Regions from separate parts of the Bacillus sp. Marseille-Q1617 genome, predicted to be linked through region 3. Evidence: riboswitches for the same ligand, from Rfam matches in the RefSeq annotation. Region 3 holds a riboswitch; each other region holds the start of a gene.
The links. A riboswitch is a leader RNA that binds a small molecule or an ion and turns the genes downstream of it on or off. The one in region 3 is predicted to bind cyclic di-GMP.

Region 1: linked by a shared signal. The riboswitch ahead of HWX64_RS13365 (anti-repressor SinI family protein) and the one ahead of HWX64_RS14540 (hypothetical protein) in region 3 are both predicted to bind cyclic di-GMP.
Region 2: linked by a shared signal. The riboswitch ahead of HWX64_RS00550 (EAL domain-containing protein) and the one ahead of HWX64_RS14540 (hypothetical protein) in region 3 are both predicted to bind cyclic di-GMP.

The regions. Positions count from the first base shown of each region.
Region 1 covers NZ_CAHJXM010000002.1:361,445-363,712, forward strand. Annotated here, with positions in the region: gene HWX64_RS13360 (TasA family protein) at 1-440, shown strand, start outside; cyclic di-GMP riboswitch class I at 833-961, shown strand; gene HWX64_RS13365 (anti-repressor SinI family protein) at 996-1,130, shown strand; gene HWX64_RS13370 (helix-turn-helix domain-containing protein) at 1,160-1,480, opposite strand; gene HWX64_RS13375 (YwpF-like family protein) at 1,573-2,013, opposite strand.
Region 2 covers NZ_CAHJXM010000001.1:90,323-92,590, forward strand. Annotated here, with positions in the region: gene HWX64_RS00540 (P1 family peptidase) at 1-172, shown strand, start outside; gene HWX64_RS00545 (DNA-3-methyladenine glycosylase) at 260-844, shown strand; cyclic di-GMP riboswitch class II at 955-1,036, shown strand; gene HWX64_RS00550 (EAL domain-containing protein) at 1,128-1,838, shown strand; gene HWX64_RS00555 (ABC transporter permease subunit) at 2,019-2,268, shown strand, end outside.
Region 3 covers NZ_CAHJXM010000002.1:628,386-630,653, reverse strand. Annotated here, with positions in the region: gene HWX64_RS14550 (class I SAM-dependent methyltransferase) at 1-16, opposite strand, end outside; cyclic di-GMP riboswitch class I at 319-413, shown strand; gene HWX64_RS14545 (hypothetical protein) at 436-753, shown strand; gene HWX64_RS14540 (hypothetical protein) at 833-1,105, opposite strand; cyclic di-GMP riboswitch class I at 1,247-1,335, opposite strand; gene HWX64_RS14535 (murein hydrolase activator EnvC) at 1,600-2,268, opposite strand, start outside.

The DNA of each region.
Region 1 (2,268 bases), 270 kb from region 3:
CTAATCAATTTTTAAAGGGATCAGAGAAGTTTTACAATGAATTATTTATTGAAGTGAGTGATAAGAAGAATATCTTAGTAAAGGGAAAGTTAAAAGATTTTAAAGAATTGGACGCCCGGGAACTTGAGAGCAATTCCTCTGAAATTCTGTATTTTAAAGTAGAAATACCATATGAACTCGGAAACGAATTTCAGGGGTTATCGACGGAATTTCAATTTAATTTTTTTGTAGAAGGGCCAATGGGGGCTGCACTTCCGGTCGATGGAAATGGTGTTTTACCATATACAGGAACAATTTATTATAAGATTTTAGTAGCGGGGATAGCACTATTGATAACAGGTATGAGCTTATATCTTTATACCAAAAGTAAGAAGAACGTAATGGCAGCATCAAACTTTAAGCTAGCAGAAAACCACCTTCGGGAAAGGAATGAGGTATAGTATGTATAGAAAAATCTGCACCCGATGTACGCGACCATCATTTAGCAGCACCGAATATGGTCAATGGATCTGTCCATCCTGCGGAAATGACTTAACTGATCATCCTTTTTACGACTCCAAAACCTTCCAGAATATTAATGAAAAAGTCCTTCCCTTAAAGAAGAAATTAGAAGCTTACCACATTAACATAAGGTGTAATAATTCGCAGTAATTCGACACAAGTTTCTTCGTTTCTTTTATCAATTAGCCTATTTTTAGTAAAATGATTAATCGTTTGTCAAAAAATAACAGTAAATGTAGGAAAAAAGTGTAAAAATAATTGTCAGAAAAGACAAAAAACAACAAAATTGAAGGTTGTTCATTAGTATAATGGGTATAGTTCTAAGGAGCTAGTCAGACAAAGGCAAACCTGCTGAAAAGCAGGGACGCAAAGTCACAGATCTAAGGTAAGAAGATGTGGAAAAAAGGTAATATACATAACTAATTGCACATTGGACGGCTAAGATGGCTGGATTGCCTGAAATACATATATGTATTTTGGGAGGAATGGTATTGATGAAGCGTGAACTTGATGTTGAATGGGTTGAACTAGTTAAACAGGCATTGGATGCAGGGATTTCAAAGAATGAAATTAGAGAGTATTTACAAAATCATAGTAAAAAAGCAGCTGAAGAATATAAAGTGGTTTAACGTAAAAAGTCTTGCAGAACCTGCAAGACTTATTTGTTGCCCAATTTCCATTTATTAAATTCAATAAACTCACGGAATTGTTCTTTCGTTATTCCAGAATCCATCGCTTCCTCTGCAATCTTGATCCATTCACGGTCAACTGCTGTGTTTTCGGATTCATCATGCAATAACGCGTCCATCGAGATTCCCAAAGCGGCAGAGACTTTTTCTAAAAACTGAATGGATGGGTTTTGTTGAATGTTGCGCTCGATGGAGCTCAGATATGACTTAGCAACCCCAGCTTTTTCAGCCAGCTCTGTCATAGACATTCTTTTTTCCTGTCTATACTTTTTCACTCTTTCCCCGATCATCGCGGACACCTGCCTATAAAATCGTTTCGATAATGTAATTATATCAAACCGTCAACGGGTACTCTACAAGAAGTTTACATATTCACGTAAAATTAGACGCTCGGTTTTGATGTTGCGGGGATACGCGGCTTGGATACCATCTTCTCGCGGAATTCTTTCATCAGTTCCTCACCGGAATATCCTCTTTGAAGCAAGTCGTCCAATAAAAGCTCGGCATATTCGTTCCGCTGCTTCTTTAATTTTCCTTCAAATAAAATACTCATGCGGCCGTTCATTTTCTTGATGCAGCGTATGGATGTCATGAAAGCGGCAGGATCATTTGCTTTGTGGGAAATGACGACCTGTATTTCCAAGTCGCTTTTTTTCTGCTGGGCCTTTTGGAAAAACTCAATGTGATCTTGGGGCATATATGTTTCGACAAGCCACGTCCTCTTCTCATCCTCTTTATTGATGATCAAACCGTCCTCAATTTCAAAATCCTGGAGTTCATCATTATCAACTACCTGCAGTGAAATCACTTTAAAGGTTTTCATGAACGAACATCTCCTATAAATAGGTATTGTTAAAAAAATTATATCACAGCGTGAAAAGAATCCCTAATATCAAATTGTGTTAAAAAAGTCTGATTTCCGATATTTGGCCTTATTTTGCGACGAAAATCGAAAATCTCCCTAGACGAATTTACCGAATCTAAGGCTGTTTTGGTTTTGAATTTCGGAAATTAACGATTTTACAAGCTTGAAAGAAGGGGTGTAAGATGAAATCATTCCAAAGAGAAAGGAGTGAAG
Region 2 (2,268 bases), on a different contig from region 3:
CTCGTTCATTAAAGAAGATGGGGAGATGATGTCTACCCTTTTTGAAATGGCCGTGGATTGTGTCGAGGAAGCAATATGGAATGCCCTGGCGGGTGCAGAAACAACGACAGGAAGAAACGACCGGCGAGTGGAAGCCATTCCGTTGGAGTGCCTGACCGGTTTAAAGAAATAAGGGGAAAAGGTTTGCTGAATTAAAAGGTTTTTTCCTGCAGGTAAAGAGGAAATATATAAGGAAGGAATTAGATAAGGATGTGAAATGATGAACTACACACCTCTGCCTCTCTCTTTTTACGAAAGGCCGACCTTAGAGCTTGCTCAATCGCTCTTAGGTTGTGTGCTCGTAAAGGAAACGGAGGAAGGAATTGCTTCAGGCTATATCGTGGAAACTGAAGCTTATCTGGGTCCTGAAGACAGGGCCGCCCACAGCTTCGGCAATCGACGGACAAAGCGGACGGAGATTATGTTCCATGAAGCAGGCCGGATATATACATATTTGATGCATACCCATTGCCTGGTCAATGTGGTATCCGCTGAAATCGGGGTGCCTAATGCCATCCTGATCAGGGCGGTCGAGCCGCTTGAGGGTCTCGACTTAATGGAGGAAAGAAGAAAAGGACATCCGATGAAAAACTGGACGAGCGGCCCCGGTAAATTGACGAAAGCTTTAGGGATTACCATGGAGGACTATGGAAGATTTTATACTGAGCCGCCGCTTATCATAACAGAGGGATATACCCCATTGGAAATTGCTTCAGGAAAAAGAATCGGTATTGATAACACCGGGGAAGCAAGAGAATATCCATGGCGTTTTTGGGTGAAGGGGAATCCATATGTATCCAGATAGCGGTAACGGATTCTAAATTTTCAAATAAATAATGAAAAAATACTCCCAATGTACTAGTTTTATGGTATATTTTACTTATTAAGATTTTTTTCTACATAAAATGATAAATTTCGCATATTGGGAGCTGTGAACCTGAATGATAGATGGGCGCTTACATTCTGGGGAGCTAGTAGCGCAACCGACCACATACGAACGTATTCATACGTTCTTTCATGTGGTCTTTTTTGTTTCAAATAAAGAATTCCATTCCAAAAAACTTACGATAAGAGAGTACAGGGGTTTTATGAATATATTTACGATTTTTCAAGATGACTTTATCTATCATGATTATCAGCCATTATATACAATTGATCACTGTCAATCGCTTTACGGGTATGAAGCTTTGCTGCGGAATATCTATAAGGAGAATCCAGAGACGCTTTTCCAGACGGCCATGAAGGCTAACATTTTGTATAAGCTTGATACCCTATCGATTTCAAAAGCGATTGAGGGGTTCTTGCATAATCAGAACCAGAATGGAAAGCTGTTCTTGAATGTGTATGTGACCACGCTCTTACACCCAAGCTTTCATAAATACTTCGACCATCTCATGGAGACCTATCCTGAACTCTCTGGACGGCTTGTATTTGAGCTGAATGAATCGACTTCAGATGAGCTCTGGCAGAATCCCTTATTACTGAAGGCTCTAAAGAATCTTAAACAATACAATGTTTTATATGCCATTGACGATTTTGGACAAGGGACTGCTTCTATAAAAAAGGCCATCGAATTCGAACCGGATATCATCAAGCTTGACCGCTATTTTGCAAAAGATTTAGCTGTATGTGAAAGAAAACAGCGTTTTATCTCTTTCTTTCATCAATTCTACGGCAGGGATACACTCATCATATTAGAAGGAATAGAACAAGAAGAAGATATGCTTGTGGCAAAGGAACTTGGCATCACGATTGGGCAGGGCTATTTTCTCGGCCGTCCGAGTCGGCTGCTGGCATGAATAATGAAAGATAGGGATGCTTGGTTATATTCATGACTGAGTGTCCCTTTTTGTTATGCTTACATTTTTCCATGAGCCGGTTCCGCTGCTTACTTGAAATTGAATTGTTGTAATTGAAATAAAATTGAAAAAATTTACAACATCAATTAAACTGAAGAAAAAAAGAAAAAGGGGATTACTATGAGATTTTGGAGGTTTCCGCTTAAATTCGTGTTCTATTATTTTCTTGGATTTCTCGGGATCATTGCCATCAGCGTTGCTCCACAAGCAATGAGAGAAAGGGGCCTTTATAACTTCATCGGGTATTCCGAAGAAGTTGTTAAGTTTTTCTTTGCATTTTGGGATAAAGAAAATTGGAGTTATACATATAAAGGATATACGGAACATTTCATGGATATGCTGTGGGATCCTTATCTGTATTCTTTACAAG
Region 3 (2,268 bases):
GTCCGTGTCCTTGCATGGTTGGTCCCTCCGTTTTGTTGGTTTGTTTAGGTCTGAATAGTCAGTCCATCGAAGAATAATCGGTTTATTCCATTCTTTTCACTTTTACGGATATATAGACCGTTTGGGCAATAATCGGTCTGAACTAAGATACCCTCTTATGTATGTAAGTATGATGCTTTTCTCCACACCAATCAAGTAGATTGACTTCTTTAACGTAAATTTCAATTTAGTAATTTAGAACTATTACTTTATCTTTAATACGATTAACGGGATAGGACAGGCAGTCGATAATAAGGAAAAGATGGAAGTCCGGGTTTCTGTTGAAAACGGCATACTTCCTTAAAAGGAAGGACGCATAGCTGCGGATTTAGGGCGGATTCTATCATTACCGCCAGGATGGCCGGGCCGCCAACAAAAGATAAAGGGGATATCACAATGACATTTGAAGAATTGCAAACGATTAAACGTCATATAAGCAGGTTACATGCATTGATTGAATTGAGTAGCGATGAACAAAAGCACGCAGGTGAGTATATCCAGCTCATATGCTCTTTTTTGCGCATTCAGCCTAAAGAAGCTTACTTGCCAATGATGGAAGTGATGACAGTGATCAAGTATCAAAAGCCTGCTATCTTTCAATTATTGAAACATCATGGTGAAAGAGATCACCATTTTGAACTGCTCACTAACATCACAATGGATATTCGTACGGCTGAAAAGAACCTGGAGCATTGGCTATCGAAGTCTGCATAATGGAGGATTGATCTTAACGAAGGGTCAATTTAAAATAACAAAAAAACCGGCGGTCAAAAAAATTGGACTTCCGGTTTTATTATATAATTGCCCTCTCATTTGAACTAGCTTTTTGTGAACCCTTCAGTGCTTCTAAAATAAGCAACAAGTAAAATCCCGTGTTTCCGCCTCTGCGATCGATCAGCTGGATGTCGTCTACGATTCTCTTAACCTCTTCACAGCCCAGCCTGCTTAATACCATATCGCTGATTTCTTCCGCAGTATAGGAGCTGTACTTCTTCAAAGAGGAACGATTTCTCCTGCAAAAACTTCTCAATTGTCTTCTTACATCAGAAGTATTTATTTGTTCCATCTTGTAATCTCCTTTCTGTTTTCAGATGTTTGCCTGCCTGCAGTGACCTTGGGCTCTATAAAAAAATAAGCCCGCCAAAAAGAATGGCGGGCTAAATGAAACTGTCAGTTGGCGACAGCGTTCATTTATGTACCAATCCTTTTCGGTAGCCCGGCGGTCATAGTTTTAAAAAAACGTTAGATCCGTGGCTTTGCGTCCTAATCTTTCGAATTAGTTTGCCGTTATCGAAGGTTGTTAAATAGTTCAAATGATATAAATTAGTTTCATCCACAACAATACTATAGTACCAGTTACCAGCAATAGAGGAAAGAGTTTTTGTGCAAAAAACTTACTTTTTCGACATTTATTTCATTATACATTATAGCGTATGATTTGTAAGGGTCGAGGATTATTCTTTTATGAATATTAGAATAGAGAGAAGTATTTTGTAAACTATTATCCAAAAAAATCCTGCCATAAACATATGGCAGGATTTTTCATAGACTACTATTCTATTAGAAATTGATATATTGGCGCGGGTTAACAGAGTTTGATTTCGACGCATTCCATGAACCTGCATGAAGTTCAAAGTGTAAATGCTGACCGAAGGAATAACCTGTGTTCCCCATGTACCCGATTTGCTGTCCTTTGTCTACAGGCTGTCCGCTGCTTACTGATGAAGAAGACATATGGGCATAGACTGTAGTAAAGGTTTTTCCGTTAATCGAGTGAGTGATGTATACAACGTTACCGTAGCTTGAGCTGTATTGGCTCTTGATGACATATCCATCTGCTGCTGCAACGATTGGAACACTACCTCGTGCCGCGACATCGATACCATAGTGGTAACGAGGCTTGCCGTTCAATGTATCCCAGCCGTACTCAGTTGTGATAGCACCGGATGCCGGTCTTGTCCAAGTTCCGGAACTAACAGGCGTGCTCGGTGCCGGTGCTGCAGTAGAACCGCCGCTGCTGCTCGTGCTAGTTTGAGCTTGAGCTGCTGCGCGTTTCGCAGCTTCTGCTTCTGCCTGTCTCTTCTTCTCAAGTTCACGCTGGCGGGCAAGTTCTGCTAAACGTGCCTGCTCTGCCTGGATTTCACCGCCGATTTGCTGTTCCATTTTCGCTAACGCATTTGATTCTTTTTCAAGGTCCGCTTTTTCCACTTGAAGGGAAGCCTGCTGCTT